DNA from 3 places in the Streptomyces sp. NPDC050509 genome. Region 3 is predicted to be linked to each of the others. Evidence: riboswitches for the same ligand, from Rfam matches in the RefSeq annotation. Region 3 holds a riboswitch; each other region holds the start of a gene.
The links. A riboswitch is a leader RNA that binds a small molecule or an ion and turns the genes downstream of it on or off. The one in region 3 is predicted to bind cobalamin.
Positions count from the first base shown of each region.

Region 1: another riboswitch for cobalamin. It lies ahead of ACIBJC_RS06760 ((2Fe-2S) ferredoxin domain-containing protein); the one in region 3 lies ahead of ACIBJC_RS17355 (ABC transporter substrate-binding protein).
Region 2: another riboswitch for cobalamin. It lies ahead of ACIBJC_RS09365 (CbtB-domain containing protein); the one in region 3 lies ahead of ACIBJC_RS17355 (ABC transporter substrate-binding protein).

Region 1 covers NZ_JBITHL010000002.1:321,762-331,819, reverse strand. The annotation lists gene ACIBJC_RS06790 (redoxin family protein) at 1-471, shown strand, start outside; gene ACIBJC_RS06785 (dihydrodipicolinate synthase family protein) at 518-1,411, shown strand; gene ACIBJC_RS06780 (MFS transporter) at 1,802-2,938, shown strand; gene ACIBJC_RS06775 (potassium transporter TrkA) at 3,112-4,983, opposite strand; gene ACIBJC_RS06770 (hypothetical protein) at 5,243-6,946, shown strand; partial or broken gene ACIBJC_RS06765 ((2Fe-2S)-binding protein) at 7,316-7,399, opposite strand; gene ACIBJC_RS06760 ((2Fe-2S) ferredoxin domain-containing protein) at 7,486-7,863, opposite strand; cobalamin riboswitch at 7,927-8,052, opposite strand; cobalamin riboswitch at 8,178-8,313, shown strand; gene ACIBJC_RS06755 (hypothetical protein) at 8,346-8,561, opposite strand; partial or broken gene ACIBJC_RS06750 (histidinol phosphatase) at 8,530-8,655, shown strand; gene ACIBJC_RS06745 (glycoside hydrolase family 76 protein) at 8,861-10,058, shown strand, end outside.
Region 2 covers NZ_JBITHL010000003.1:49,343-59,400, reverse strand. The annotation lists gene ACIBJC_RS09400 (precorrin-2 C(20)-methyltransferase) at 1-988, shown strand, start outside; gene ACIBJC_RS09395 (cobalt-precorrin-6A reductase) at 952-1,731, opposite strand; gene ACIBJC_RS09390 (cobalt-precorrin-5B (C(1))-methyltransferase) at 1,749-2,909, shown strand; partial or broken gene ACIBJC_RS09385 (N-acetylmuramoyl-L-alanine amidase) at 2,959-3,573, shown strand; gene cobM (precorrin-4 C(11)-methyltransferase) at 3,658-4,437, opposite strand; gene cbiE (precorrin-6y C5,15-methyltransferase (decarboxylating) subunit CbiE) at 4,434-5,729, opposite strand; gene ACIBJC_RS09370 (CbtA family protein) at 5,986-6,834, opposite strand; gene ACIBJC_RS09365 (CbtB-domain containing protein) at 6,880-7,119, opposite strand; cobalamin riboswitch at 7,157-7,314, opposite strand; gene ACIBJC_RS09360 (histidine phosphatase family protein) at 7,336-8,004, shown strand; gene ACIBJC_RS09355 (GlsB/YeaQ/YmgE family stress response membrane protein) at 8,104-8,367, opposite strand; gene ACIBJC_RS09350 (TIGR03086 family metal-binding protein) at 8,451-9,065, opposite strand; gene ACIBJC_RS09345 (DUF6597 domain-containing transcriptional factor) at 9,145-9,942, shown strand.
Region 3 covers NZ_JBITHL010000005.1:408,694-418,751, reverse strand. The annotation lists gene ACIBJC_RS17390 (hypothetical protein) at 1-328, shown strand, start outside; gene ACIBJC_RS17385 (MDR family MFS transporter) at 368-1,648, opposite strand; gene ACIBJC_RS17380 (ABC transporter permease subunit) at 1,648-3,462, opposite strand; gene ACIBJC_RS17375 (ABC transporter substrate-binding protein) at 3,477-5,075, opposite strand; gene ACIBJC_RS17370 (GNAT family N-acetyltransferase) at 5,190-5,765, opposite strand; gene ACIBJC_RS17365 (ABC transporter ATP-binding protein) at 5,867-6,679, opposite strand; gene ACIBJC_RS17360 (FecCD family ABC transporter permease) at 6,676-7,797, opposite strand; gene ACIBJC_RS17355 (ABC transporter substrate-binding protein) at 7,794-8,876, opposite strand; cobalamin riboswitch at 8,944-9,126, opposite strand; gene ACIBJC_RS17350 (DNA-binding response regulator) at 9,205-9,861, shown strand; gene ACIBJC_RS17345 (hypothetical protein) at 9,828-10,058, opposite strand, start outside.

The DNA.
Region 1 (10,058 bases), on a different contig from region 3:
CCCAGCACCGGGGATACAGCGGTCCGGCTGGACGCGCTCGGTGCGGGCCGGACGGTGATCTACCTCTATCCGCTCACCGGCCGCCCGGGGGTCGACCTGCCCGAGGGCTGGGACGCGATCCCCGGAGCGCGGGGCTGTACTCCCGAGGCGTGCGGTTTCCGCGACCACTTCCAGGACCTGGTCGCCGCCGGTGCGGTCCAGGTGTTCGGTCTGTCCAGCCAGGACCCCGACTATCAACGCGAAGTCGTCGAGCGGCTGAACCTGCCGTTCGAGATGGTCTCCGACCCCACATGGAGCCTGGCGCAGGCACTCGGTCTGCCCTTGTTCGAAGTGAACGGGAGGACGCTCTACAAACGACTGACGCTGATCATCCGCGACGGTGTGATCGAGCATGTCTTCTATCCGGTCTTCCCGCCGAACGAGCACGCCCATCAGGTGCTGGCCTGGTTGCGGACCGCCCCTGTGCGGTGAGCCGGTCCCGCCGCACACCCGCCCGTACAGCTACCTGGAGAATGTCATGTTCACCGGCCTGAGTGCCTTTCCGCTCACTCCGATCACCGAAGCCGGCATCGACGAGAAGGCGTTCGCCGCCCTGGTCGGCCGGCTCGCCGCTGCCGGAGCCGACTCGATCGGGGCACTGGGCTCCACCGGGTCGTACGCCTACCTGACCCGCGAGGAACGCGCCCGCGCCGCCCGCATCGCCGTGGAACACGCCGGGCGGACCCCCGTCGTCGTGGGCATCGGCGCACTGCGCACCCGGCACGTCCTGGAAGCCGCCGAAGACGCGCAGAACGCGGGGGCGTCCGGCGTGCTGCTGGCACCGCTGTCGTATCAACCGCTGACCGAGGACGACGTGTTCGGGCTCTTCGCCGACGTCACCGCCACCCTCTCGGTACCCCTGGTGGTCTACGACAACCCGGGCACCACCCACTTCACCTTCACCGACGAGCTCTACGCGCGGGTCGCCGAACTGCCGCACGTGGCGTCCGTCAAGATCCCGGGTGTCCCCGCCGATCCCGCGGCGGCCCAGGCACGTGTCCAGCGGCTGCGGCGGATCCTGCCCGGGACCACGACGGTAGGCGTCAGCGGTGACGCCTTCGGAGCGACCGGGCTGAACGCCGGTTGCGACGCCTGGTACTCCGTGCTCGCCGGTACCTTCCCCGAACCGGCTCTGGCGATCACACGGGCCGCACAGTCCGGCAACGCCGAACAGGCCCGCGCGGAGTCGCGGCGCCTCCAGCCGCTGTGGGACCTCTTCGCCCGGCATGGTTCCCTGCGCGTGATCGCCGAAGCCGCCGCACAGGCCGGCCTCGCCCCGCCCCGCAGTCTCCCGCTGCCCCTGCGCGGCCTCGAAGCCGACGACCGTGCCCGGGTCGGCGAGGTACTCGAACAACTTGAACTCCACGCGTAGTCCGGGCAGCGCGCGAGAGGGCACGGCCCGAGGCGAGCGGGTGGCACAGGCCCGGAGACGCGGGAACGCCTGGCCACTGACCGGGCGATCAACGGCGCCTCGGAACGTACCGTCGAGCGGCACATCGCCAACTGCGCCCGGGCCGACGCCGCCTACGGTGATGGCGTCCGCAAGGGTGGCGGCGAGACACCGCTCATCGCGCTCACCGGCACCCCCCTCACGGAACCGTGTACCGGTCGGTGCGATGGGCTCGTGGCGGATTTACGGCATGGACAGGCGGAATACGGGAAGCGCGCCCAGGGTGCCTCTGCCCATCGTGGATGTGTGACAACGATCCAGGAAACAGGTACTCCCCATGAGGCGGGTGGTCCGCCCGGGCACTGGCGTCGCATGCGGGTCTGGGCCGGCGCCCATGCCGTCGACGACTTCTACCAGGGCCTCGTACCCGCCGCGGTCCCCTACTTCGTACTGCAGCGCGACTTCAGTTATGTGCAGGCCTCGGGGCTGGCACTCGCCGCGACGCTCGGCAGTGCGTTGCCGCAGGTGCCGATCGGACTGCTCGCCGACCGGTTCCGGCTGCGCTGGATGTCGCCGCTGGGGGTCGGCCTGGCGGGCATCGGGGCAGGGCTGTCCGGACTGGCGCCCTCCTACCCGCTGGTTTTCGCCCTCCTGCTGATGGCGGGTGTCGGTGTCGCGATGTTCCATCCGCCCGCGGGGCGCGATGCGCGCCGTGCGGCCGGGGGCAGTGCCACCGCGATGAGCTACTTCGCCGCGGGCGGCAGCGTGGGGTTCTTCGTCGCCCCGGCGCTGGTCACACCGGCCCTGGACAACCTCGGGATGGGCGCGACCGCGCTGTTCATCCCGCCTGCCGTCCTCATGGGTTTCGTCCTGCTGCGCCATCACCACCGCACGCCCGGTGCGGCGGTCGAGAAGGAGCAGCGCCAGGGCAAGGACCGGCCGGGCCGGTTCGCGGCCCTGACCGCCGTCGAGATCGTGCGGTCCACCATCTCGACCGGGCTGAACACCTTCATCTCGCTGTACTGGATCCGCCACCTGGAGGCGAGCAGCGGCCTCGGTGGCCTCGCGCTGACGCTGGAACTCGGCGGCGGGGTGGCCGGCACGCTGCTCGGCGGACGGCTGGCAGACCGCATCGGCATGGTGCGCACCGTACAGATCGGCAACGCCGCTATGCTGCCCGCCCTGTGGCTCATGCTGATCTGCGACGACAAATACGTCGCGCTGCCCCTTGCGTTGCTGGTCGGCCTGATCTCGAACATCCCGTTCGCCGTCCTCATCAAGCTCGGCCAGGACTACCTGCCCAGCCGGCCAGGGACCGCCGCCGGCGTCACTCTCGGCCTCGCGATGAGCGCCGGCGGACTGTTCATACCACTGCTGGGCATCATCGCAACCCACTACGGTCCCCGAGGCGCACTCGCGGTGCTCGCCACCGTGCCGGTGCTCGCGATACTGCTCTCCGCCTTCTTGCGCGAACCGGTCCAGGACGAGCCGGTGCCCGCCGAGGGCTGACAGGGGCGGCCGGGGTGATCCGTACCGACATCCAGCCCGCCGACATCGGCGCCGCTCTCGAAGGCATCGCCCTGACCTCGGCGGGCGCCTGGTGCGTACCGAGAGAGGCCGGCGCTCCCGGGACGGAACAGGCAGCCGCGAAGCAGGCCGTGCTCGAAGCACACGGCGATCGGTCAGTCCTCCGCGAGCACCACGACCGTGTCGCCCTCGCGCAGGGCCAGCGGCGCGGTCTTCGAGGGGTTGAGACGCACCCCGTACAGCGGCGGTTCGTCGCTGTGTTCCGCGAGCCGGTAGCCGATGGCGGTCTCGCCGCGCTGCCGGGCCGCCTCGATCACGGTGGCGAAGTTCGCCTCGGTTCCCGGGAGGAGATAGCTCGGCGCCGGTTTGAGGTAGATCTCCGAACCCTCGGGATCGAAGAGGTCGGCGAACACCACGTCCAGCCGGCGGTTCTCGCTGAGCTGGGTGAGCAGCAGGCTGATCACCTTGGTGCTGACGATGAAGTCGTCGGCCTTGGTGACCTGCGCGACCTCACGGTTGGCGTCGTCGTTCATCTCCGTGACGATCGAGTACGGGTCGCCGAGCCGGATCTCGATGTCCCGCAGATGGAGCAGGGTGACCAGGGTGCGGTCGTCGGCCCGGCCGGGGTCGATCGTGTCGTCCGTGAGCACGACGATATGGCGATAGCCGTCCAGCTCCAGGGACTCCAGCGAGGGCCGGCTGACCGGGTCGCAGTGTTTGAAGCCCACGGTCAGGTTGTCCAGTCGCCCGATCAGGTCCTCCCGCGGCTGCCGGGGGGCCGCGATGTCCACCGCGGAGCCGGGCTGCACCAGACGGTCGAGCAGTGAGACGATCTTCGCCGCACGGGGATTCCAGCCGATGATCAACGTCCGGTCGGGCAACGGCTCGGGAGCCTCGGCCGTGGTGATCGCCGACCGTACGATCGTGGGCGGGCCGGCCGCCGCCTCGATGAGCAGATCGTCCTCGGCGACCATCAGCAGCCGGTCACCGCGTTCGATGACGGTGTCCATCGACGGGTTGACCTGTATCTTGCCGTCCTCCCGTTGCAGGCCGACGGGGATGCCGCGTTCGAAAGCCGTCAGCGATTCCCCGTAGGTGGCACCGGCCAGTGCCGGTTCGCTCCAGGGGTAGATCTCGTTGCCCATGAAGCTGAGCAGTTCGTTGAAGACGGTGGACAGCCCGGACTGCCGGTGTGCCTGCACGATCAGCCGTACGGCGATGTCGTCGACGTCGATCACCAACGCCGCGTCGCCCGCGGCCAGCCGGGCCGCCGCCAGGTTGGTCGAGTTCTGCACCGCGGCCACCACATTGGGGCGCCGCCCCGGCCATCTACGGTTGTTGAGCAGCAACAGCACCTTGATGACGTCGATATCGCTGTCTTCGGTGAGCGGCGGCAGCACCATGATCGCCTTGGCGGTGTCCGGGCTGACCAGTTCCAGGTCCTCGCGCTGCAGGGGACTGCCGGAGCGGCAGATCACCCGGGTCTTCCCGGTGTTCGGGATGCGCCGCCGGATCTCGTCGTCCATGTCGACCTTGTCCCGGTCGGCGAGGATCACCACGCAGGAGCGCCGCTCGCTCTGATTGGCCTCCACCAACTCGGCGATCACCGTGAAGATCTGGTCCGACCAGCCGAGCACGATGGTGTGCCCGCGCTCGATCAGTTGTGACTTGCCCTTGCGCAGTTCCTGGATACGGGTCTCCAGACCGGTCGTGATCACACCGATCAGCGCGCTGACGATGAAGATCCCGCCGATGGTCACCGTGAGCATGAGGATCAGGAACAGCGGCTGCCCGGTGTCCCCGCCCATCGTGCCCGGGTCGAGGGTGCGCAGCAGACTCATCCAGACGACGCCCGGCCAGCCGCCGTTCTCCTCCGTGTCCTGGTGGGCCAGCACCACCACCGTGCTGGAGACCAGGGTGATCAGTGCCAACGAGGCCAGCCCCAGCCAACCGATCAGCGCCGGGGTGCCGCGGTCCATCGTTCCGTCGAACCAGTACCGCAGCCGCTCCCGCAGCGTCTTGCGCATGCCGAAATCCTCCATGTTTCCATCCGCCGCCGTACCCAACAGGGCTCTACGGACGGCGTGTTACTCATCAGAGGGTGTCGCCCCGCCCCTGACCACGCCAATCGCGGTGACAAAGTCACGCAGATCGCGACACGTGTCGTCACCCGGGTGGCGACACGTGTCCCTGGAACAGCCGACGCCGCACAACCATTCGCCGCACCCATCTGTCACACCAGGCGTCCGTCAGAAGACTTCCAACGAACGGAAGGGTGTATGCGACATGTCGTTTCCTGGACGGCGTCGGCGCTTCGGCGCCCTGACCGCCATCGCGGTCGCCCTGCTCGGCGTGGGGCTCATCGGCGCCCCCGCCCAGGCCGAACCATCGGGCAGCAGCGCTGCGCGGCTCAGTCCTGAACTGAACTTCACCGTCTCCCGGGACAAGATCGGTCTGCCGCAACCACTGGTCTACCCGGGCGACCCGGCGCAGATCGGCTGGGGTCTGCCCGGCGATCCCGACGGGGGCACCGCGGAGGACGTGGTCGTCACCATCGATGTGTCCGGCATCTCCGCCTTCGCCGACGTCATGGGCGTCCGTTGCCCCGGGAACCTGTGTTCCTGGCCGGTCAGGGACATCGAGGCGGACGGTTTCGCCGGCGGCCTCCTGGAGCTGCTGGCCAAGCCGGACGCTCCGCTCGGCACCACGGGGACCGCCCGGCTCACCGCGACGTCCTCCAACGCGACGATCGCCTCCCTCACCGTGCAGGTCACCGTCGGCACCGTGGAACTGGTCGTCAACCGGCTGCCGCAGAAGGACGGTGCGGAGCCCGGCACTTCGCTCGAAGCACCCATCACCGTCGCCAACATGGGCTCGCTCCCGGCGTCCGGCGTGGAACTGAAGCTGACCACCACCCAGGGCCTCGGCTTCGCACCGCGGTTCGCCAACTGCGCCTACGGCACGACCGACGACCTGCCCTCCGGTCATGGGCGGACGCTGGACTCCGCCGTGTGCCGGGTCGGCACACCGGTCGAACCGGGCAAGCGCTACCGGCTGTCGACCTCCGTGGGCCTCGATGTCAAGGGGACGGCGCTCTTCGAGTTCCTGGACTACCGGGTGAAGCCGCTGACCGGCACCGCCCCCACCACCGCGGACCCGCGCGACGGCGGAACCAGGAGCTCCGGCCCGAGCGGCGAAGCACCTGTGCTCACGCTGGTGCCGGACGGCGAAGCGCCCCCGCCCGGCACCGTGACGGAACAGGGGATGTGGAAGATCAACGCCGCCAACACCGCCGATCTCGCTGTCACCGGCGACTCCGTCACCGCCGAGGCCGGCCCCGGCACGGAGGTGACGCTGACGGCGAAGCTCCGCAACGACGGGCCCGCCACCTTCGACCTCCTCACCTCCGACGACCAGATCGGGCTGCTGGTCGACATTCCCGAGGGCACCACGGCGGTGAAGGTCCCCGAACGCTGCCGCCTCTGGACCGACCTCGGAACGGACGAACCCCGCCCCGGAGCCCCGCAGTACATGTGCGCGACCCGCTCGCCGTTCGCCGTGGGCCAGGCCGTGGACCTGCCGTTCACGCTGCGCGTCACCGAGGACGCACCGGCCACCACCCGCGCCACGATGCGCACCATGTCGGTGAACGGCGGGGAGCTGACGTTCGACACCCACCAGGCCAACAACACCGCCCAGTTCACGGTGCGGGTGAAGAACGGCGGGGGCAGCGGCGGGGCGCCCGGCCCGGACGGCGCCGCCGGCGGAAACGGCAAGCAGCCACACACCCAGACCATCAGTGCACCCCGGACCGCCCCGGTTGCCCCGGGCACCCCTGTCAACCCGGGCACCCCGGGCGCCCCGGGCATGCTGGCCGCCACCGGCACCGGCGGCGCGGCGGCCGCCCTCTGGGCGAGCGGCGCGGCGCTCGCCGCGGGCGCCGCGCTCCTGGCCGCCACTCGCGGACGCCGCCACCGCACCGCCGGCTGACCCTGGCGCACCGGAGGCCGGCCCCGCCGTTCCTCGGCCGGCCTCAGCGCCCCTCAGGCCCCGGAGGCGCCTGCTTGTCCCGACGGTCTTCGGGACGGGTGTTTCCGGGGCGCGGAGCTGTCCGCATCAAGATCCCGTAGATCTGTGCCGCTCTTCAGCACTTCAGCACTTCAGCACTTCAGCACTTCAGCACTTCAGCACTTCAGCACTTCAGCACTTCAGCACTTCAGCACTTCAGCACTTCAGTTGCGGGACGAGCCCCTTCCGCCGCCGGTTCCGCGTGACGATCTTCCTGTCGACACCGGGGCGAGAGGCGTTGGAACGGCTCCCCAGGTCCTGGACCTTGAGTTTCATCTTGCCCCGAAGGTCGGCAAGTCCGCGGTCTCCGCACGTCGAACCGTTCGGCGCGCGGTAGTAGAGGCAGCAGCTCCGGCGGCGGAACGTAAGGTCGGGGCATGCGCGGCCCGGCGGGGGCACGGGCGTCGTCCACGGTTCCTGTCCCTCCGTCCGGCTCTCCGTGCGGCTCTCCGTCCGTTTGGTCAGGAGACCGTACGCCGTCGCGGGGGCGTGATGGTGTAGAGGTCGAGTATGTCCGGCCGAGGTGCGACACCCGGCCCGCCGGCACGTGCCCAGGCGGCGATGTCCTCGGTCGCGTCCGGATCGTTGACCAGCCCCAGCCAGACGGGCCGGGCACCGGCGGCGCGGCCCTCGGCGGAGGGCTGGACGACGATGACGTTGGCCTGTTCGCAGACGTCCAGGCAGGCGGAGACCCGTACCGGCACCTGGGCCCGCAGACGCGCGGTCTGGGCGGCGTGGTCGACGCCGGGTATCTTCGGGCTGCCGCAGCAGCAGTCACGGCACACGACAACTCGGCAGGGAACCGGTTCGCGGCCGGGCGGGGCGGTGTCGGCGGACATGCCGCATCGTTCCTCTCTTCCGGGGAGATCCGCCCCGGTGGTCCGTCGAGGAGGCGACCGCGTGAGTCTCCTGGCTCTCGGGTCACGGCTCGCTCCGCGCCTTCCCGCCCTGTGCGGGCAGTGGTCGTGTGCGGGGCTCGCTCGCCGATCACAGTGGCGGGACCGCGCCGGATTTCCACCGGCTTCCTCGGACCGCCGTCGCCTTGTTGCTCCGGCCATCCTTCCACCCCCTTCTCCCCGCTGTCAGCAAGGGGGCACTTTGCCGGCCCCCGAAGGAACGTAATATCGCCTGGTCATCGCCGCGACGGGAACCAGGAAGCCGGTGCGAGTCCGGCACGGTCCCGCCACTGTGACCGGCGGTTCGTCCTCATCCGTACGCCATGTACGGAAAGGGGAATCTTCGCCGACCTGGACGACGTCTTCGGCGACGTCTCCTGGGAGCAGGTCGACGAGTGTCGGCCCGAGGTCATCGCCCTCTACGACTAGGCCGGCTCCGGGAGCGTCGAGCAGAGGAAGAAGTTCCCGCTCGTCCAGCCCGTCCTCGCCGACGTACCCGCGGTGAGGAACAAGCGGTTCGTCGTCCTGCCGCTGACGGCGACCCTGGTCGGCATCCGGTCGGCGTACTCACCGCGCTGTGCGGCGGGCCGTTCTTCCTGTGGCTGATGCGTGGCCTGCGGCCCACCCGCCGAAGTCCTCACACCCCGACTCCTGGCCGACGTGTACCAGGTCACGGGCGTGGTCACCGTCCATCCGCGCACGGGGGCGCCCCAGGTGACCTTCCTGCCCGAGTGACAACAGAGCCGGACGGCGGCAAGTCCTCCCGAGCGCCTGACCGGTAAGGCCGTCGCCCCACCCGCCGGCCTGGTCCCCTCCAACGGAAGGGCCCACGTCACCGGGGGACGGAAGGCGAGGAAGCTCAGGACGCATTGACGTGGGCACGCCATTGCCATACGTTCCGGGAGCGCTCTCAGCCATCTCGTCGATCCCGGAGACGCTCATGTCGATAACGTTGTCAGTCCGGATGCGTCATCTGGTGGCACTGCTCGCCGTGGCGCTTCTCGCTGCCCTGAACCCACAAGCCGTGGCCCCGGCCGCGGCCGTGGGCGCCGCCCCGACCGCGGCCATCTGCAACACGTACTGCGACGCGCGCGACCCCGCGCTCTCACCGCAGGACCGTCGCCCCGTCTCCACCACCCTCTTCTCCCGCTCGATCGTCCTCCACTTCGACGACCAGGACGCGATGGGCTGGGCCTCGACGGACAACGGCAGCCCCGGCGACGAGGTCTGGCTCGACCGGTCCTTCGACGGCGGGCGCACCTGGAGCTCCGGCAGCCGCCTCGGCGCCACCACCGTGCCCGCCGGACAGCGCGGCCGGCGCACCCTCATGTACAACGTGGACGACTGGAACACCAACGGGGTCGGCGCGCTGCGCGCCTGCGGAAAGGCCGGCGACCGTACGGACATCGCCTGCACACCCTGGGCGCGTACGACCTGGAACGCGTGGGACCGCCGGACGGCCGCGGCCACGGCGCAGATGCAGTTCTACAACAACGGCACCGGGCTGTTCGACACCACCGGCTGGTGGAACTCGGCCAACGCGCTCACCGCGGTCATCGACAACATCCGCGTTTCGGGGATGCCCAGCTACCGCTACGCCATCGCCAACACCTACGATCGCCAACTGAACGCACAGGGAGGCCAGTTCCGCAACGACTACATCGACGACACCGGGTGGTGGGGGCTGGCCTGGATCGCCGCGTACGACGCGACCGGTGACAGCCGCTATCTGAACACCGCACGCGCGGACGCCGATCACATGGCCTCGTACTGGGACGGCGTCTGCGGCGGCGGTGTGTGGTGGAGCACCGCGAAGACCTACAAGAACGCCATCGCCAACTCCCTCTACATCCAGCTCAACGCGGCACTGCACAACCGCATCCCCGGCGACACCGCCTATCTGGGCCGGGCCCGCGCCGGCTGGTCGTGGTTCCAGGGGACCGGGATGGTCAACAGTTCGCGCCTGGTGAACGACGGCATCGATCTGTCCACCTGCCGTAACAACGGCGCCGCCGTCTGGTCGTACAACCAGGGTGTGCTGCTCGGAGCGCTCACGGAGCTGAACCGAGCCACCCAGGACGCCGCGCTCCTCACCACGGCACGACAGATCGCCGACGCGGCCACCACCTCCTCGTCCC
Region 2 (10,058 bases), on a different contig from region 3:
GAAGCTGGGCAGAACGTTCCCGGCCGTACGGCGGTCGATCGAGCGGGCGGGGCGGCTGGCGGACGCGCGGTACGTGGAGCGCGCGACGATGAGCGGGGAGCGCACGGGCGCGCTGGCGGAGACGGACCCGGACTCGGTGCCGTACTTCTCGGTGGCGGTGCTGCCGAGCCGCGTGGACCGGACCCCCGACCTTTCTTCCACAGACTCCGGTGAGGTGGTGGTCGTGGGAACGGGCCCGGCGGGTCCGCTGTGGCTCACGCCCGAGACACGGGGCGCGCTGGCCTCCGCCGAGGATCTGGTCGGCTACACCACCTATCTGGATCGCGTTCCGGTCCGCCCCGGCCAGCGGCGGCACGGTTCCGACAACAAGGTGGAGTCCGAGCGCGCCGAGTTCGCCCTCGACCTGGCGCGGCGGGGCCGCCGCGTGGCCGTCGTCTCGGGCGGTGACCCCGGCGTCTTCGCGATGGCCACGGCCGTCCTGGAGGTCGCGTCGGCCGACCCGTACCGGACGATCCCCGTACGGGTCCTCCCGGGCGTGACCGCGGCCAACGCCGCCGCCGCGCGCGCCGGCGCGCCCCTCGGCCACGACTACGCCGTGCTCTCGCTCTCCGACCGCCTCAAGCCGTGGGAGGTCATCGCGGAGCGGCTGCGCGCGGCAGCGGCGGCGGACCTGGTGCTCGCGCTCTACAACCCGGGCTCCGCCAGCCGTAACTGGCAGGTCGGCAAGGCCCGCGAACTGCTGCTGGAGCACCGCGCCCCGGACACCCCGGTCGTGCTGGGCCGCGATGTGGGCGGTGCGGAGGAGAGCGTACGGATCGTCCGGCTGGCGGAGCTGGACCCGGCGCAGGTGGACATGCGGACGATCCTGATCGTCGGCTCGTCGCAGACGGTGACGGTACGGCGGGGAGCCGGCGAGGGCGGCGGCGAGCAGATCGTCTGGACGCCCCGCCGCTACCCGGAACCTTCTGCGGCGCCCTCCGAGAAGTGAGCCACCCACGCCACCGCGTCCTCGGCGGTCTCCGCGACGGCCACCCCCTCCGGCACGGGCGGCCGTCGCACGACCACGACCGGAATCCCCGCCTCCCGGGCGGCGGTGAGCTTGGGCGCGGTGGCCGCGCCGCCGCTGTCCTTGGTGACGACGACATCGATCCGGTGCCGGCGCAGGATGTCCCGCTCCCCGTCGAGCGTGAACGGCCCCCGGTCGAGCAGGGTCTCCGTACGGGCGGGGTACGGCGGTTGCGGGGCGTCCACGGACCGTACGAGGAACCAGTGGGCGTCGAGTTCCGGGCCCGCGAAGGCGGCGAGCCTCATCCGTCCGGTGGTGAGGAAGACGCGGCGGGACCCGCCGAGCCCGCGCAGCGCCCCGGCGGCCTCCTCCAGCGAACCGGCCGTACGCCAGTCGTCGCCCGGCACGGGCGCCCAGGAGGGGCGGCGCAGCGCCAGCAGGGGAACGCGGGCGGTGGCGGCGGCGAGGGCGGCGTTCGCGCTGATCGTCGCGGCGAAGGGATGGGTGGCGTCGACGAGCGCGTCCACGCGGTGCTCGCGCAGCCAGTGCGCCAGCCCGTCGGCCCCACCGAACCCGCCGACGCGCACCTCGCCCGGCGGCGGTACGGGCCGGGCCACGCGCCCGGCGAGGGACGTCGTCACACGCGGCCGGGGGTCCGGCCGGTCGTGGAGCAGTTCCGCGAGGCGCCGCGACTCGGTGGTCCCCCCGAGGATCAGCACATGCAAGGGCAACGGTTCTCTCCATGACTCAGGACGGCACGGGTACGGGTACGGGTACGGGTACGACGGGTACGGGCGCGGGCGGGCGCAGCGCCCAACTCAAGCACACCGGTCTGCGCTCCGGCTGGACGACCGGCGCCTGTGCGACGGCGGCGACGACGGCCGCGTACACCGCCCTGCTGACCGGCGACTTCCCCGACCCGGTGACGATCACGCTGCCGAAGGGCCAGACCCCGGCGTTCGCGCTGGCCACGGAGGAACGGTCGGCCGGGGCGGCCACGGTGGGCGTGGTCAAGGACGCGGGCGACGACCCGGACGTCACGCACGGCGCCCTGGTCCGCGCGACGGTACGGCTGCTCCCGCCGGGCGCGGGCGTCGTCTTCCGGGCGGGCCCCGGCGTGGGAACGGTGACGCGCCCCGGGCTGCCCCTGGAGGTCGGCGAACCGGCGATCAACCCGGTCCCGCGTCAGCTCATGCGGGCGCATGTGGCGGAGGTGGCGGGGCGGTACGGCGGCACGGGCGACGTCGAGATCACGGTCGCCGTGGACGACGGCGAGGAGATCGCCCGCTCGACGTGGAACCCGCGCCTGGGCATCCTGGGCGGCCTGTCCATCCTCGGCACGACGGGGGTGGTCGTCCCGTACTCCTGCTCGGCGTGGATCGACTCGATCCGGCGGGGCGTGGACGTGGCGCGCGCGGCGGGCCGTACGCATGTGGCGGGCTGTACGGGCTCCACCTCCGAGAAGACGGTCGTGGCCGTCCACGGCCTGCCGGAGGACGCGCTGCTGGATATGGGCGACTTCGCGGGGGCGGTCCTCAAGTACATCCGGCGCCACCCGGTCGACCGCCTGACGCTCTGCGGCGGCTTCGCGAAGCTCTCGAAACTGGCGGCGGGCCATCTCGACCTGCACTCGGCGCGGTCCCAGGTGAACAAGGCGTTCCTGGCGGAACTGGCCTCGGCGGCGGGCGCGGACGAGGCGCTGGCGACCCGGGTCGCGGAGGCCAACACGGGCCTGGAGGCGCTGCGCCTGTGCGAGGCGGCGGGCGTCGCACTGGGCGACGCGGTGGCGGTGCGGGCCAGGGCGGAGGCGCTGGCGGTGCTGCGGGGGGCGCCGGTGGAGGTGGACGTGATCTGCATCGACCGGGCGGGGGCCGTGGTGGGACGCAGCGAGCGGTCCTGGTGAACGCGGCCCGGCACGGCCACGTACACCACGGCGGAAAGGAATCGATCCCATGGCAGCACCACTGTCCGCCTCGGCCTTCCTCGCGGCCCTGCGCGCCGAGGGCGTGAAGGTCAAAGAGGTCGGCAACTGGCGTACGCACAACCGCAATCACAAGGGCCCCTGGGGCCCGGCCAACGGCGTGATGATCCACCACACCGTCACCTCGGGCACCACGGGCTCCGTGGCGCTCTGCCGCGACGGGTACGCCGCCCTGCCGGGGCCGCTCTGTCACGGCGTCATCGACAAGACCGGTGTCGTCCACCTCGTCGGTCACGGCCGGACGAACCACGCCGGGGGCGGCGACCCGAAGGTACTCGCGCGCGTGATCGCGGAGGACTACGGCGACCGGCCGCCCAAGCCCACCCAGGGCAACACCGGCGGCGCTGACGGCAACGCCCGCTTCTACGGCTTCGAGTGCGTCAACCTCGGTGACGGGAAGGACCCGTGGCCACAGGCCCAGCTCGACGCGGTCGAGCGGGTGGGCGCGGCGATCTGCCGGGCGCACGGGTGGAGCGCGCTCAGCGTCATCGGCCATCTCGAATGGTCCAACGACAAGATCGACCCCAGGGGGTTCGGGATGCCCGGCATGCGCGACCGGATCGCCGGGCGGCTGAAGACCTCCCCGCCCAAGAAGTGAGCGTCGGCGGGACACGGTGACGGCGGGACACGGAGCGCGCCTCCGTGTCCCGCCGTTCCCGTGCGAAAGGGGTCAGCCCGGAGAGCACTCATGGCCGCCGTCCCCGTCCCCGTCCCGGTCCCGGTCCGCCGAGTACAGGTGGCTGTCCCTGAACTGCTCCGCGCCCAGCGTCCTGCCCACCATGATCACCGCCGTACGCACCACACCCGCCGCCTTCACCTGCGCGGCGATGGAGTCCAGCGTGCCCCGCAGCACCAGTTCGTCGGGGCGGCTGGCCATCGCCACCACCGCCGCCGGGCAGTCCGCGCCGTAGTGCGGCAGCAGTTCGTCCACCACCCGGTCCACGTACCGCGCCGCCAGGTGCAGCACCAGCAGCGCGCCGCTGCGCCCCAGCGTCGCCAGGTCCTCGCCCTCCGGCATCGGGGTGGCCCGCTGGGCGATCCGGGTCAGGATCACCGTCTGGCCGACCGTCGGTACGGTCAGCTCCCGCTTGAGCGCGGCTGCCGCCGCCGCGAACGCCGGTACGCCCGGCACCACTTCGTACGGCACGCCCGCCGCGTCCAGCCGCCGCATCTGCTCGGCGACGGCGCTGAAGACGGACGGGTCGCCGGAGTGCAGCCGCGCCACGTCATGGCCCTCGCCGTGCGCCCTGACCAGCTCGGCGGTGATGCCGTCGAGGTCCATCCTGGCGGTGTCGATCAGCCGCGCGTCCCGCGGGCAGTCGGCCAGCAGTTCGCGCGGGACGAGGCTGCCCGCGTACAGGCACACCCGGCACTCGGCCAGCCTGCGGGCGCCGCGCACCGTGATCAGGTCGGCGGCGCCGGGTCCGGCGCCGATGAAGTACACCGTCATCGTTCGTCTCCTGGTCCTGATCCTGGTCCTGGTCCTGGTCCCGCCCCTGACCCTGTTCCTCCGGCCGGGGCCACCGGTTCCTTCGATGTCTTCGTGACCGCCCACTGCGTGACCGGCATCGCCTGCCGCCACCCCGTGAAGCCGCCGACCGGCACCGCGTGCGCGACCGCCAGCCGTACCAACTCCCCGCCGAACCGCCGGTACCGGTCGGCCAGCAGCGCCTCGGACTCCAGCGTCACCGTGTTCGCGACCAGCCGGCCGCCCACGGGCAGCGCCTCCCAGCAGGCGTCGAGCAGCCCCGGTGCGGTCAGCCCGCCGCCGATGAACACCGCGTCGGGTACGGGCAGCCCGGCCAGCGCGGCGGGCGCCGCGCCGACGGCGACGCGCAGCCCGGGGACGCCGAGCGCCCGCGCGTTACGGCCGATGCGCTCGGCGCGCGCCGGATCGCGCTCCACCGACACCGCACGGCAGGACGGGTGCGTACGCATCCACTCGACCGCGATGGACCCGGACCCGCCGCCGATGTCCCACAGCAGCTCCCCGGGCTCGGGGGCCAGCGCGCCCAGCGTGGCGGCGCGCACATGGCGCTTGGTGAGCTGGCCGTCGTGCTCGTACGCCGTGTCCGGCAGCCCGGGTACGGCGCCCAGGCGCGGCGCCCCGGGCGCGCGGCGGCAGTCGACCGCCACGACGTTGAGCGGGTCACCGGCGGGCTCGTCCCACGCGTCGGCGGTGGCGGTGAGGTGCCGCTCCCGGTCCGACCCGAGCTGTTCGAGTACGTGCATCGGGCTCGGCCCGTAGCCGCGCGCCCGGAGCAGCTCCGCCACCTCGGCCGGCGTCGCGGCCCCCGCGCTGAGCACCAGCACCCGGCGGCCGTCGTGCAGCGCGGCGGTGAGCCGGTCGGCGGGACGGCCGACGAGCGTGACGACCTCCGTGTCCTCCACCGGCCAGCCGAGCCTGCCGCAGGCGTACGAGACGGACGACGGATGCGGCACCACCCGCAGCGCGGCGGCGCCGACGACCTCGCCGAGCGCCCGCCCGATCCCGTAGAACATCGGATCCCCGCTGGCCAGCACCGCGATACGGCGCCCGGCGTGCGCGGCGAGCAGGCCGGGCACGGCGGGGCGCAGCGGGGACGGCCACGCCACCCGCTCCCCCGCGCACTCGCTCTGCGGCAGCAGGCCGAGCTGCCGGCCGCCGCCGATCACCACGTCCGCGCCGCGCAGGGCGTCCCTGGCGTCGCCGGAGAGCCCGGCCCAGCCGTCAGCGCCGATCCCGACCACGGTCACCGGCATGCCGGGCGGGGACGGGGGCGATGGCGCATCAGGGGGCGGGACACTCACTGCCGTACACCTCTGAACTGGGAGAAGACCGACCTCGCACTCTACTGTCCGCCCACCCCTGGCCCCGCGACGGGCCCCGCGACAAGTGCTCCGGGACCCGGTGGCGCGATGCCCGCCAGCAGCGCCCGTACCGTCTCCCGCGCGGACGTCGCCCGCGCCATGCTGGACTTCATGGCGGCGCCGGAGACGGTCCGCCACGTGGTGGGCGTCAGCGACTGACCTCCCCCACGGCCCCCGCGCCGACCCCTTCGGAAGCCGAAGCGGAAGACGAAGCCGAAGCAGAAGCCGAAGCGGGATCCGTCCGCGGCCGGAGCGCCTTCTCGGCCAGCGCCCCGAAGATCAGCCCGAAGGCCGTCCACAGCAGCGCCTGCACACCGAGCGACGCGAGCCGGAACTCCCACAGCAGCGCGGCGGGGAAGGACGCGGGAACGGCGTCGGTGTTGGCGGGCAGCACCAGACACGCGAGGGCCACGGCGGCCACGTAACCGCCTCCCGCGACGAGCGACGCGTTCCAGTTGCCGAGCCGCGGCGCCAGCCGTCTGCCCGCGATGACGGCGGCGACCGCCAGCAACACGCTGAGCAGGATCATCAGGAAGAACAGCGTGGTGCGTTTCCCGATGGTGTCCGGGCTGCCGACGGCGGGCGGCGCCGCCGGATACTTCAGGAACGGCACCAGATAGACGGTGGTGAAGGCGGCCCCCGCGACCAGCGCGGCGGTCGCCCGCGGACCGAACCGGCCGATCCTGCCCAGGCTCACGGCGAAGACCAGCGAGGCGATACCGCCCAGGGCCACCCCGTACACCAGCACGCCGGTGGCGAGCCCGAACGTCGACTGGACCGGCCTGCTGACCAGTTCCTCCTCTTCCTCCTCGGCCGCGGCGGAGTCCCCCGCCGCGCCGTGCTGATGCGCCGGGGCGGACCGGGCCTCCTCCTGCGCGATGGAGTCCCGTACGGACGGCTCACCCGCGAAATAGGCCAGCGTGAAGGCGAGAAGCCCTGCCAGCACGCCCGCGACCATGCCGCGGACCAGGAGGTTTCTGACGGTGGAGGCATGCATGCGCGTATATCTCCGTTATCTCCGTGCTCCGTGGTCGCCGTCAGGTCAGTGGCAGGGGAAGCCGAGGAGATGACGGCCGTCGTGCACCCACTCGTGCACACCGGCACCGGAGATCACCGACGTCGCGCCCTGCTCGGCGCCGACGAAGTAGAGCAGCACCAGCATCAGGGTGCCGACGAAGACCGCCCACGGCAGAACGGCGCGCAGCGGAAGCGGAGCCGGAACGGCGGCGGTGGACGAGGTGGGCGAAACGGCCGTGGTCGTGGGCGCTATGGACTGAGCCATGGCACATCCTCCTTGGGGAACTCGCGTCCCGTTGCATGGAGCTCGAACGACGGCCTTCGGGTCTGACTCACCGGACCCCCGCCGCGTGGTGACGCGGCCGGCACCCGGCATACAGTGGCGCGACCGTGCCGGAATCTCACCGGACTTCCGTCTCGCCGTCGTGGATATCGACGTGAAGGTACCGCGAACCGGCAGACGGGCCAAGGGGGCCTTGTCATGACGATCCGCGTCCTGCTCATCTCACCCGCCATGGGACCGGCCCTGCGCGCGGCCCGCTTCGGCGAGGAACCCCAGGAACCCGAGCAACCGGAGGCGCCCGGCACCCCCGGGACCGGGCCGGGGAGCGCGGTGGACGCCGCCGGGGTGCGTCGGACCGAAGCCGTACGGGAGGACTTCCTCCGTACCGCCCGCCCGTCCGCCGTGTACGTCTCGCCCTCGCCCCGCTGCCGTACGACCGCCGGCCTGCTCGGCCTGGACGCCCGGCCGCTGACCGACCTCGCGCCGTGGGCGATGGGCCGCTGGCAGGGCAGGACCCTCGACGAGGTCGCCGCCGAGGAACCGCGGTCGGTGAGCACCTGGCTCACCGACCCGGCCGCCGCGCCGCACGGCGGGGAGTCCCTGCTCGCGCTGTACGCCCGCGTCGGCCGGTGGCTCGACGCGCTGGACCCCGGCACGCCCCGGGTGGTCGCCGTGACCGAACCGGACCTCGTCCGCGCCGCCGCCGTCCACGCCCTCGGCGCGCCCGCCGGGGCGTTCTGGCGGTTCGACGTACGGCCGCTGACCGTCACCGAACTCACCGGGCGGGACGGCCGCTGGAACCTGCTCGGCGGCCGTCCGCTCACCGGCGGCCCGCTCACCGGCGAGGAGTCCGGACAGGAGATCTGAGGGCCGGCGGACCTGAGGGCCGACCGATCCGAAGGTCAGCCGATCTGAGGCTCAGCGGATCCGGGGGTCAGCGGCTCCGGGGGGCAGCGGCTCCGGGGGTCAGCCGCGGCCCTTGGCGCGGTCCAGCGCGGCCACACCCACGGCCGCCAGGCCGACCTGGATGACCAGCTCGATCCAGTCGAAGCCCCTGGTGTCCGCGACGCCGAACGCCGCCGCGACGAACGTACCGACCAGCGCCGCGACGATACCCACGGCGATGGTCCACAGCATCCCGATGCGCTGGCGCCCGGGCACCACGAGCCGTCCGAGCACACCGATGACGATGCCGACGACGATGGCGACGAAAATGCCGGATATCTCCATGTCCCCTCCTCTTCGCCCATTACTGCCGAAAGTGCGAAAGTGGTACTCGTCGACCGTGTGCCCGCCTTACGGACGCCGAACCCTCAGCCTCGCGGCGACGTCCAGTAGGGGTCGCGTCCGGTCAGCGCCAGCAGTACGTCGAACGCGGCGGCGTCCTCCGCCACCGCCACCGGCTCCCCGAACACCCCCATCTTCCGGGCCGTCGGCGCCAGCGCCCCGAACTCCGCGACCAGCACCCCGACGAGCGACGCGTCCGGCTCGTACGGCTGCCCCGTCGCCCGCGCCAGATCCCACGCGTGCACCGTCAGGTCCCCGAGCACCATCGAGCCGACCGTCCTGGCCGGCAGCCCCATCGCCCCCGACGTGCCCTCCTCGGCGCCCGGCGCGTCCCAGGCGTCGACGAGCCGCACCGTCTCCGCGGCGAACCGCTCACGCCACTGCCCCGCGAGATGCTCGGGGGCGGCGCCGAAGTCGGCGTCCCGCTTCGCGGCGAGCGCCTGGAAGTTCACGACGACCTGGAAGAGATGGTCCGCGAGGGCGTGCACGTCGTATTCGGCGCACGGCGTCGGCGCGCCGAGCTGGTCGTCGCCGATGCCACGGACGACGGGGAGGGCACGGTCCGCGGCCACCCGCAACAGCGCGCTGATCTTGGTGTCCCTCTTGGTGTCGGTCTTGTCGATGCCGGTCTTGTCGCTCATGGCTCCGACCGTAGGGACGGCCGGACCGTGCGTCTTGAACAAACGCGACACGTGAACAAACGCGACATAGGATCCGGCCATGGCTGGTCCACGGCGTGACACCCGGGGCATCGTCGACGCCCCCGGACTCTTCGCGCGCGTACGGTTCCGCCGCCGCGAGCCCGCTCCGGCGCTGCGGCCGTATCTGGAGCACTACTGGCTGATCGACTGGGACCTGGAGCAGCCGTACGTCTCCCACGTGGTGCCGCACCCCTCGGTGAACGTGGTGTTCCAGCGCTCCGGCACCCTCGCCCCGCACGGGGAGGTCGCGGGCGTCGGCCTGGAGCTGTTCACGCAGAAGCTGGCGGGCCGCGGCCGGGTGTGCGGGGTCCAGTTCCGGCCGGGCGGCTTCCGGCCCTTCGCGCCGCACCGGCCCGTCGCGGAGTGGACGGGGCGCCGGGTCCCGGTCGCCGACGTCCTGCCCACGGCGGACGCGGACATCGCGGCGATCCTGGACCCGGACGACGAGGACGCGCGGGTGGCCGCGCTCGACACCCACCTGCTGGGCCTCGCACCGCGCCCCGACCCGCAGGCCCTGCACGCCATGGCCCTCGTCGACCGGATCAGGACGGACCGTACGATCCGGCGCGTCGCCCGCCTCACCGAGGAGGAGGGCGTCTCGGCGCGCTCGCTGCAACGCCTCTTCGCCGCGTACGTGGGCGTGGGCCCCAAGTGGGTCATCCTGCGCTACCGCATCCACGAGGCCCTGGAGCGCGCGGAGTCGGGCGCCGTCGACTGGCCCGCGCTCGCCGCCGACCTCGGCTACAGCGACCAGGCGCACCTCGTCCGGGACTTCACCGCGACGGTAGGGGTCCCGCCCACGGCGTACGCCCGCTGACGCGGCGGCTTCCGGCACCAGACCCGGGACGGGACGCGGGTGTACGAACAGGGGCTCCTCCTCTCTCCCCCGCACGGCCGGGAAATGCCTGGCCCGCCCGGTCGCGCGGTGGCATC
Region 3 (10,058 bases):
CGACCGTGACGCGGAACCGGGCCCGGCGGCCGGTGCGGAGCCGGCGGCGGGCGCGGACTCCGGCGGCGACACCGGGGCGGGGCAGATCGGCTCGCTGCTCGCCGAGGTCTTCCCGTCCTTCACGGTCTCCTCGGAGGCCACCCCGCTGGAGGCGGCGCACTCGGTGACGGAGGCGGCGCTGCCCCCGATCATGCAGCTCATCGGGGCGTTCACCTTCGTCTTCACGGAGCTGGCCCGGGTCCATGACGCGGGGCGTACGGACATCACGTCGGAGGAGCTGCTGCGCGAGCTGGCGCTGCGGATGTCCCAGCCGAACGACGAGGACTAGCGACGGAGACTGGCCGACGCGGCCTGGCGACGCGGGCGCCTACGGCTTCCCGGCGCGGGGGAGCAGCGCCACCGCCGCCAGCGGGATCGCGGCGAGGACCAGCCACGGCACCGCCACCGGCAGGCCCGCGTCGAGGAGGGAGCCCGTCGCCGCGCTGCCCACCAGGACGATCAGGCCGGAGACGGACGACAGCGCGCCGACGTAGAGGCCCAGCCGGCCGGGGGCGGCGAGGTCGGGGACCCAGGCGCGGGCGGCCGGGGCTATCAGCATCTGGCCGACGGTGAGCAGGGCCACGAAGCCCGCGACGGGCGCCAGTCCCCCGGTGCCCGTCAGGCCGGCCGGACGGGCCGCCGCCACGACGGCGAAGCCGGCCGCCAGCAGGACCAGGCCCGCCGCCATGGAGCGGCGCGCGTCGAGCCGGTCGGCGGCCCAGCGGGTGACGGGGAGCTGCGCGGTGACGACGAGCAGCGAGGAGAGCGCGAAGAGCCAGGCCAGCGGCGCCTGGGAGCCCGCCGCGCGCTCCACCTCGGCCGGGACGGCCAGGTAGAGCTGGTTGTACGCGAGGAGGTACGTCCCGTACGCCAGGCAGAGCGCGAGGAAGCGCCGGTTGCCGAGCAGGCCCCGTACGCCGCCGGGGCCCCTGGTGGGTGTGCGGCCCGGTATGTGCTGCGGCAGCAGCCACCAGTGGCCCGCGAGGACGAGCAGGAAGATCACGGATCCGGCGAGGCAGACCGTACGGAAGTCCGCTTCCAGCAGCAGCGCGCCGAGCAGCGGTCCGACGAAGGCGCCCGCCTGTCCGGCCATGGTGAACAGCGCCAGCACTCCGGTACGGGGGCCGCCGCCCGCGTCCTCCCTGGCCACGGCCTGGCGGGCCACCTCGGACTCGACGGCGGGCGAGAACAGGGCGGCGGCGAAGCCGACGAGCAGGACGGCGCCGATGACGGACCAGGACCGTTCGGCGAGGCCGAGCCAGGTAAAACCGGCGATGCGCAGGACGCACCCGGCCAGCACCACGGGCCGTACGCCGTACCGGTCGGCCAGGGCGCCGCCGACCACGAACAGCCCCTGCTGGCTGAAGGTCCGCAGCCCCAGGACCAGGCCGACGAGCCAGCCCGCCATGCCGAGGGCTCCGCCGAGGTGGTCGGAGAGGAAGGGGAGGACGGCGAAGAAGCCGACGTTGAAGGCGAGTTGCGTGAGGATCAGCAGGCGGAGCAGCGGGGTGAGTCCGCGCCACAGGCCAAGGCCCGACCGGTGGGGTTCGGGGGCGGGCCCGGGGCCGGGTATCGGCCCGGGGCCGGGGTGTGCCTCTGCCTCGGTCATCAGGCTTCCTCCGGGGCTGCGATCACGTAGGCGTCGGTCCTGGCGGCCCCGGTCGTCCTGGAGCCGCGCCGCCGGCCCCGTATCCCGCCCGCCGCCGACACCGCGAGCGCGCCCAGCAGGGCCAGCACGGCGGCGGGGGCGAACACCGCCCAGGGCGCGCGCTCCGCGTACGGCAGGTTCTCGGCGAGGAGCAGGCCCCACTCGGGGGACGGCGGCTGCGCGCCGAGCCCGAGGAAGCCCAGCGAGGCCAGGGCTAGCGCGACCGCGGGCAGCCGGACCAGCGCGTGGCGGGCCACCGGCGGTACGACGGCGGGCAGCAGCTCGCGGCGGAGCAGGTGGAGCGGGCCAGCGCCGAGCGCGCGGGTGGCGGCCAGGTGCGTGGTGGCGCGTTCCTGGAGGAGCAGCGCGGAGGCGTGCGCGGCCAGCGGCGCCCAGGCGACGGCGGCCACCGCGAGCGCCGGGGTGGCCGGGCCGCTGCCCGCGACCCCGGCGACGAGGAGTCCGGCGAGGACGGGCGGCACGGCGTTGACGGTGTCGACGGCCGCCCCCGACACCTTCGGTACGAGCCCGAGCAGCACGCCGAGGAGGAGCGCCGCCGCGCTGACCGCCAGCGCGAGCGCGAGGGTGGTGAGCGCGCCGTGTCCGATCCGGGCCAGGACGTCGCGGCCGAGGGCGTCCGTACCGAACGGATGCGCCCAGGACGGCGCCTGGAGCCGGGCGACGGTGTCCAGGCGCAGCGGGTCGCGGGTGAGCCCGGCCCCGATGACGCCGAGCAGGAGCGCGCCGTACACCAGGGGCAGGGTGCGGCCCGCCGGGGGCGTGGGCCGGTGCGTGGACTGGAGCGCGCCGTCCCGCAGCGCGGGGCCGATCATGAGGTGCGCCGCGGTGCGCGCGAGGCCACCTGCGGCGGCGGCGAGCAGGAGCAGGGCGAGGGTGCCCGCCTGGAGTACGGGCAGGTCCTGGGCGATCGCGGCTTCCAGGGTGAGCCGGCCGAGTCCCGGGATGTCGAAGATCTGCTCCACGGCGACCGAGCCGCCGGTGAGGCCGACGACGAACAGGCCCAGGTTGGGCAGGAGTCCGGGGAGGCAGCGGCGCAGCGCCTGCCGGGCGATCCGGTGGCCCGGGATGCCGCGCGCCGCCGCCGCGCGCGCCCACGGTTCGGTGAAGGCGCCGGGCAGCGCGTCGTCCAGCATCCGGCCGAGCAGCGCCCCGGCGGGCAGGCCGAGGGCGAGCGCGGGCAGCACCAGCCACGGGGGTCCGTACCAGCCGAGCGCGGGGAGCCAGCCGAGCTGTACGCCGACCACGGTGGCCAGGACGGACGCCGTCAGGAACTCGGGCAGCGCGGCGAGCATCGCCGCAGCTCCCCCGGCGCGCGGGCGGCCGGTCCGGCCCCGCGCGCCGCGCCGGAGCGTACGGGCGCACACGGCGCCGGCGGTGGCGACGGCGACCGCCATCGCGGTGGCCATCAGCAGCAGGGAGGCGCCCATCGCCTGGCCGACGGCGGGCAGGACGGCGGATCCGGAGATCCAGGACTCGCCCGCGTCGCCGCGCGTCAGCCCGCCGAGCCACTGGCCGAGGAGGTGGCCGGGGCCGGCGCCGAGGCCGAGTTGGTCCCGTACGGCGTCGAGGGCCTCGGGGGTGGGGTCGCGCTCCGCGGAGCGCGCCTTGAGCACGGTCAGCGCGGGGTCGGTGCGCGAGAGCCAGGGCAGCAGGCCGATGGCGCAGAGCAGGGCGCCCGCGAGGGCGGCGCGCCAGAGGAGGGTGAGGCCGGGGGGCGTGGTGAAGGGCGCGCGTCCGGCCGGGGGGCGGTTCATACCGGTCCGTCCGCTCAGCGCCGGGTGCCGGGGGCGACGACGGCGCGCTCGTACGGGTCGAGGAGCACGCCCCGTACGGCGGTGGCGACGCCGAGGACATTGCGCTGGTGGACGAGCGGGACGACCGCGTCCGTACCGAGGATCCTCGCCTCGGCGGCCATCACGGCCCGGCGCCGCTCCTCGGGGTCGGCGACCGCGTCGGCAGCGGTGACGGCCCGGTCCACGGCCCGGTCGCAGAGCAGCGCCAGGTTGTAGGTGCCGTCGCAGGTGTAGTCGGAAGCGAGGACGGAGACGGGGTCGCCGGTGTCGAGCATGGTGTTGCGGGCGCCGACGAACGCGTCGAACTTCCCGGCCAGCGCGTCGCTCTCGATCCGCGAGGACTCCCGCACGGTCAGCTTGACGGTGAAGCCGGCCTTCTCCAACTGCTGCTGGAGGACCTGGGCGACCTCGGGCAGCTCGGGCCGGTTGTCGTACGTGGCGAGGGTGACGGTGGTGCCCTTGACCGCCGCGACGGAGGCGGGCTCGGCGCGTCCGGTGGGCTGCTTGCGCAGGCCGGCCGCCCAGTTCAGGGCGGGTCCGAAGACGCCCTGGCCGGGGTCGGCGTACCCCTCGTAGACGTTCTTGGCGAGGACGGAGGTGTCGACGGCCTGCCGGGCGGCGGCCCGTACCTTCGGGTCGGCGAAGACGCCGGTGCGGGTGTTGAGGAAGAGGCTGGTGGTGCGGGCGGTGGGCACTTCGCGGGCGACGCCCTTCGGGAGGGAGGCGGCCTGCGAGACCGGTACGGCCTCGGCGATGTCCTCCTCACCGGTGCGCAGCGCGTTGGCGCGTGCGGTGCCGTCGGCGATGAACTTGGCGTCGATGCCGGACGCCTGGGCCCGGCCGCCCCAGTAGTCGTCGAAGCGGTCGAGGGTGGCGGAGGCGGAGCCGTTGACCTTGGTGAGGGTGAACGGGCCTGTGGCATGGCCGACCGGGTCGGGGGCGCTCCCCTTCCCGGCCTGCTTCTTCCCGGTCCCTTCCGCCTTCCCGGCCGTCTCCGCCTGCTTCCCGTCCGCCTGCTTCCCGTACGCCTTCGGGGAGAGGACGGCCAGGCTCGGTCCGGCCAGCCGCAGCGGCAGTACGGGGTCGGCGGTCGCGGTGGTGACGCGGACCGTACGGTCGCCGGAGGCCCGGGCGGTGAGCTTCACGCCCGCGAGCGCGGTGGGCAGGGGGGTGGCTTCCGTGGCGTGGGTGAGGGCGGCGGCGACCGCGTCGGCGGTGACGGGCGCCCCGTCCTGGAAGGTCGCGTCGCGCAGGGTGAAGAGCCAACTGCGGCCGTTCTCGCGGTGCCAGGACTCGGCGAGGGCGGGCGAGGCCGCGCCGTTGCCGTCCAGCCTGGTCAGCCCCTCGGTGACGCCGAGCCGGCTGAGGAGGGTGGCGTCGGCGCCGTACGGGGAGAGGTTCTCGGACGGCGGGAAGGCCAGGGCGATCCGCAGCCGCGCGCCGTCGGACGAGCCGCCGGAGCCCGGCGCGCCGGTGGAGCCGCCGTCGGCGGCGAAGCAGCCGGTGAGCAGCGGGGCGAGCAGGGGTACGAGCAGCAGACCGGTGACCGGACGGCGGCGGTGGGCAGGGCGCATGGTCCTCGTTCTCTACGCGATGAGCAGCTTTGTGCGGGCCCTTCGGGACAGGGCGAACGAAAGATTACATGACAATCGTTTTCACCAGGGGCGGGCGGTCGCGAGGGCTCCGCGTCAGACCATGGGGACTTCGAAGTGAACGACGCTCCCCGTGCCACCGGGGGCGCCGGGGACCCCCTCCGCACCCTCCCGCTCGTCGCACACCACTTTCCCGAGCGACCGCCAGAACGGCTCGGCGCCGGTGACCGCCGGATCGGTGTGCAGATAGACCGAGGAGTAGCCGCCGTCCGCCGCGGCGAAGTCCAGCAGCTCGCGCACGAGCGCGCGGGCGAGCCCCTGGCGGCGGTGGGCGGGACGTACGTACACCCGGCGGAGCTGAGCGGTCTCCCCGGAGGGGTAACGCTCCGCGAGCCAGCGGGGGTTGGGCGGATGCGCCGGACCCCGGGAGTCGAGGGCCGCGGTGGCGACGACCGTCCCCGCACCGCCTCCCCCCTCACTACCGCTCTCTTCCACGGCGACCAGCAGGGTGTGGCGCGCGGGGGTGAGGTAGGCGGCCTCTATGTCGATGATGTCGCCGTGCCAGCGCGGCACATACCCCGAACGGAAGTCGTGGTAAACGGTGTCGAGCATCACCACGCGGGCGGCGTCGGCGTCCTCGGGGGTCGCGGTTCGAATGCGGTAGTTCGGCACTTGCGCATCATATGCAATAAGCCTGGCCGGACCGTCACCCGGGCACGGGGCCCTCAGATGCGGGGCCCTTCAGCCGCGGGGTGCCTCAGTCGCGGGGGGCTTCAGTCCCGCGGCACCGTACCGAGGAACCGCACATGGGGGCGGCCCCCGGCGGCGTCCCGGGTGACCGCCGCCCGTACGCGGTAGACGTCCGCGATCAGTTCCTCGGTGATGACATCGCCCGGGGCGCCGCCCGCCACCGCGCGGCCCTCGCGCAGGACCACCACCTCGTCGCAGTACATCGCGGCGAGGTTCAGGTCGTGCAGGGCGATGACGGTGGTGACCGGGAGCGTGGCGACCAGGTTCAGCAGCTCCAGTTGGTGCTGGATGTCGAGGTGGTTGGTCGGCTCGTCCAGGAGCAGTTCGCGGGGGTCCTGGGCGAGGGCGCGGGCGATCTGGACACGCTGGCGCTCGCCGCCCGACAGGGTGTGCCAGGACTGCTCGGCGCGCTCCGTCAGTCCGCTGCGCTCCAGGGCCGTCCGTACGGCGGTGTCGTCCTCGGCGGACGGCGCCGACCAGGCCCGGCGGTGCGGGACGCGGCCGAGCCGTACGACCTCGCGGACGCTCAGCTCGACCTGCGTGTCGGTCTGCTGCTCGACCACGGCGACCCGGCGCGCGACCGCGCGGCGGCCCACCTCGCCCAGCGTCCTGCCGTCCAGGGTGACGACGCCGGCGGTGGGGGCGAGGACACCGGAGAGCAGCCGCAGCAGGGTGGACTTGCCCGAGCCGTTCGGGCCCAGCAGCCCCACCGTGGAACCGGCCGCGGGCGCGAGGGAGACCCCGTCGAGGATGAGGCGGCCCCCGGCGGTACGGGAGACCCGGTCGGCGCGGAGGCCCGGTGGCGCGGTCGTCGTCATCGGGTCGGTCGTCGTCATCCTGTCCTCCGGGTGCGATGGAGGACCAGGACGAACGCCGGTACCCCGATGAGCGACGTCACCACGCCGACCGGTACCTCCTGCGGGTCGAGCACCGTACGGGCCAGGGTGTCGACCCACACCAGGAAGACCGCCCCGGCCAGCGCGGTGACCGGCAGCAGCCGGCTGTGCCCCGGGCCGACCAGGGCGCGGGCGGCGTGCGGCAGGACGAGCCCGACGAAGCCGATCGCGCCCGCCGAGGAGACCAGCGCGGCCGTCAGCAGCGCGGTGACGCAGAGCAGCACGAGGCGCGTACGGGCCACGGAGACGCCGAGGTGTCCTGCCGCGTCCTGCCCGAAGGCGAACGCGTCGAGCGTGCGCGCGTACCCGCCGCACACCACCAGCGCCACCACGAGGACGGCGCCGCAGACCTGGACGTCGGTCCAGCCGGCGCCGCTGAGCGAGCCGAGCAGCCAGAACAGCACCCCGCGGGTGGTCTCCGCGTCGGCGGCCGTCATCACGACGAAGGAGGTGAGGGCGGAGAAGAGCTGCATCGCGGCGACCCCGGAGAGCACCACCCGGTCCGTCGTCCCGCCGAGCGTGTGACTGAGCACCAGCACCATCGCGAACGAGCACAGCGCGCCGAGGAACGCCCCGCCCGAGATGGACAGCGCCCCTCCCCCGGCCCCGAGCACGACCACCAGGACCGCGCCGGTGGACGCCCCCGAGGAGACGCCGAGGACGAAGGGGTCGGCGAGCGGGTTGCGCAGCAGGGACTGCATGATCGCGCCGCACACCGCGAGCCCGGCGCCGCACACGGCGGCGAGCAGGGTACGTGGCAGCCGCAGGTTCCAGACGATGCCGTCGCGGATCGGGGTGAGGTGCGACTCCCCCCAGCCGAGATGCGCGGCGACGACCGACCAGACGTCGCCGACGCGGATGTCCGCGGGCCCGATGGTGATCGCCACGGCGACGGAGAGCGCGAGCAGGGCGAGGGCGCAGGCCCAGCCCACGGGGCGGGCCCAGGCCGCCGCCCGGACCCGGCGGAACCGGCCGGCGGGGGGCGGGGCCGCGCTCTCCGTCGCGGCGGACGTGCGCGACGCCTGTTCCGTGGTCGTGGGCCGCTCCGTGGTCGTCACGCGGCGGGCGCGTACGCGCGCAGCGCCGCCGCCACCCGCTCGACGCCCTCCACGGTGCGGATGCTCGGGTTCATCGCCTGGCCGCTGAGCCGGACGTACCGCTGGTGCTTCACCGCGTCCATGTTCCTGGTGACCAAGTTGGTCTCCAGGAACTCGATCTTCTTCGCCGCCGTCTCGGCCGTCTCCGACCTGCGCGAGAGATCACCGATGACGAGGAAGTCGGGGTCGCGGTCGGCGACCGTCTCCCAGTTGATCTGGGGCCACTCGTCATGGGTGGAGTCGAAGACGTTCTTCGCGCCGACGGCGTTCGTGATGATGCCGGGCGCGCCGCAGCAGCCGCCCATGTAGGGGGCCTCGGAGTTGGCGAACCAGTAGAGGAAGGTGGTGTCCTTCGCCTTCTTCGCGTCGATCCCGGCGACCGCCTCGCTCATCCGGCCCTTCAGCTCGGCGATGAGCCGGTCGCCACGGTCCTCGACGTCGAACACCGTGGCCAGATCGCGGATCTCGCCGTAGATGTCCTCCATCGTCAGCGGTGTCGCGCGCGATCCGTCGGTGTCGCCGCTGTTGTCCTTGGCGCAGTCGGACGGGGAGACGTACGTCGGCACGCCCAGCTTCTCGAACTGCGCGCGCGTGGCCACGCCGCCCCTGCCCAGGGTGGATTCGAAGGAGGAGGCGACGAAGTCGGGCTCGGCGTCCAGGACCTTCTCGAAGGAGGGGTTGTTGTCCGCCAGCCGCTCGACCTTGGCGTTCTCCTTCTCCAGGCTCTTCGGCAGCGGGTCGGTCCAGGTGGCGGTGCCGGCCATCCGGTCGCCGAGGCCGAGGGAGAGCATGACCTCCGTGGTGCCCTGGTTGAGCGAGACGGCGTGCTCGGGCGGAGCGTCGATCCGTACCTTCTGACCGCAGTTGGTGACGGTACGGGGGTAACCGGCGGCCTTGCCGGAACCGGAACCGGCCCCTGAGTCCGACCCGGAAGCGCCGTCCTGAGCGGTGCTCGTTCCCCCTCCGCCGCAGCCGGTCAGCAGCAAGGTGCCCGCGGCGAGGACAAGAGCGGTACGGCGGGCAAGGCGTGCGATCGGCACGGAGTCGTTCCTCTGCGTCGAGGGCCCATGCGCGGAGCCCGGTCGTACGGTGCTCCCCCGCCACGGGACGCGGACGGAGGCCGCCAGCAGGTCTTCGGACTCGGGGTCATCCGGACGGAAGCGCCTTCCCGGACTGCCGTCCAGTGGCCGATGCCCCGCCCGTCGCCCTCACCGCTGCGCGTCAGCTCCGGATTCGCACCGGATTCCCTGACCCACGTACATGGGTTCGACTGGCCTCGGCAAGCTATCACAGGCGATTTTCCGCCCCACTGCGGCACTTTCCGGCGCTTTCCGCCCTGCGGCGCTCCGGGGCGGCGGACAATGGGGCATGCCGGAAACCGCGCCCGTGAGCGTCGCCCTGATCGACGACCATCCCGTGGTCCTCGCGGGCATCGAGTCCTGGTACGCGGCGTCGGAGCGGCCGATCGCGGTGACCGCCAAGGGGCCCGATCTGTCGGTGGCGACGAGCGGTCCCGGCCGGGACGCGGATGTGGTGGTGCTCGACCTCCAGCTCGCCCACGGGGTGCCCGCCTACCCCGAGCTGCGGCAACTCGTCGCCCGGGAGCGGCAGGTGATCGTCTACACCATGCAGGACAGCCAGGAGACCGCCCTGACCTGCCTGGACCTGGGTGCGTTCACCTACCTCACCAAGGCCGAGGGGGAACGGCACCTCATGGCGGCGACCCTCGCCGCGGCCGACTGCCGCCCGTACACACCGCCCGCGCTGGCCGGGGCGTTCGGCAGCGACGCGCGCAAGGGGCGGCCCGCGCTGACCCCGCGCGAGGTGGAGGTGCTGCTGGAGTGGTTCCAGTCGGAGTCCAAGGCGATGGTCGGGGCGAGCCTGGGGCTCTCGGTCCGTACGGTGAACACCTATCTGGAGCGGGTACGGATCAAGTACGCCAACGCGGGCCGGCCCGCGACGACCAAGGCGAACCTGGTCGCGCGGGCCATTCAGGACGGGCTGACATCGCTGGACGAGCTGTGACCCCGGCCGGCCGGGACAGCGGCGAGCGCGTCCTCCGCGCCGGCCGCCACGCCGTCTGCCGTGCCATCCTCCGTGCCGTCCGCCGGGGCCGTACTCCCCGCCGGGGCGTCGAGGGTGCAGGACGCCTCCACCAGCAGCAGCCCCTCGCTGCGTACGGTACGGACCCGCACCCCGCGCTCGGCGAACTCCGGGATCTC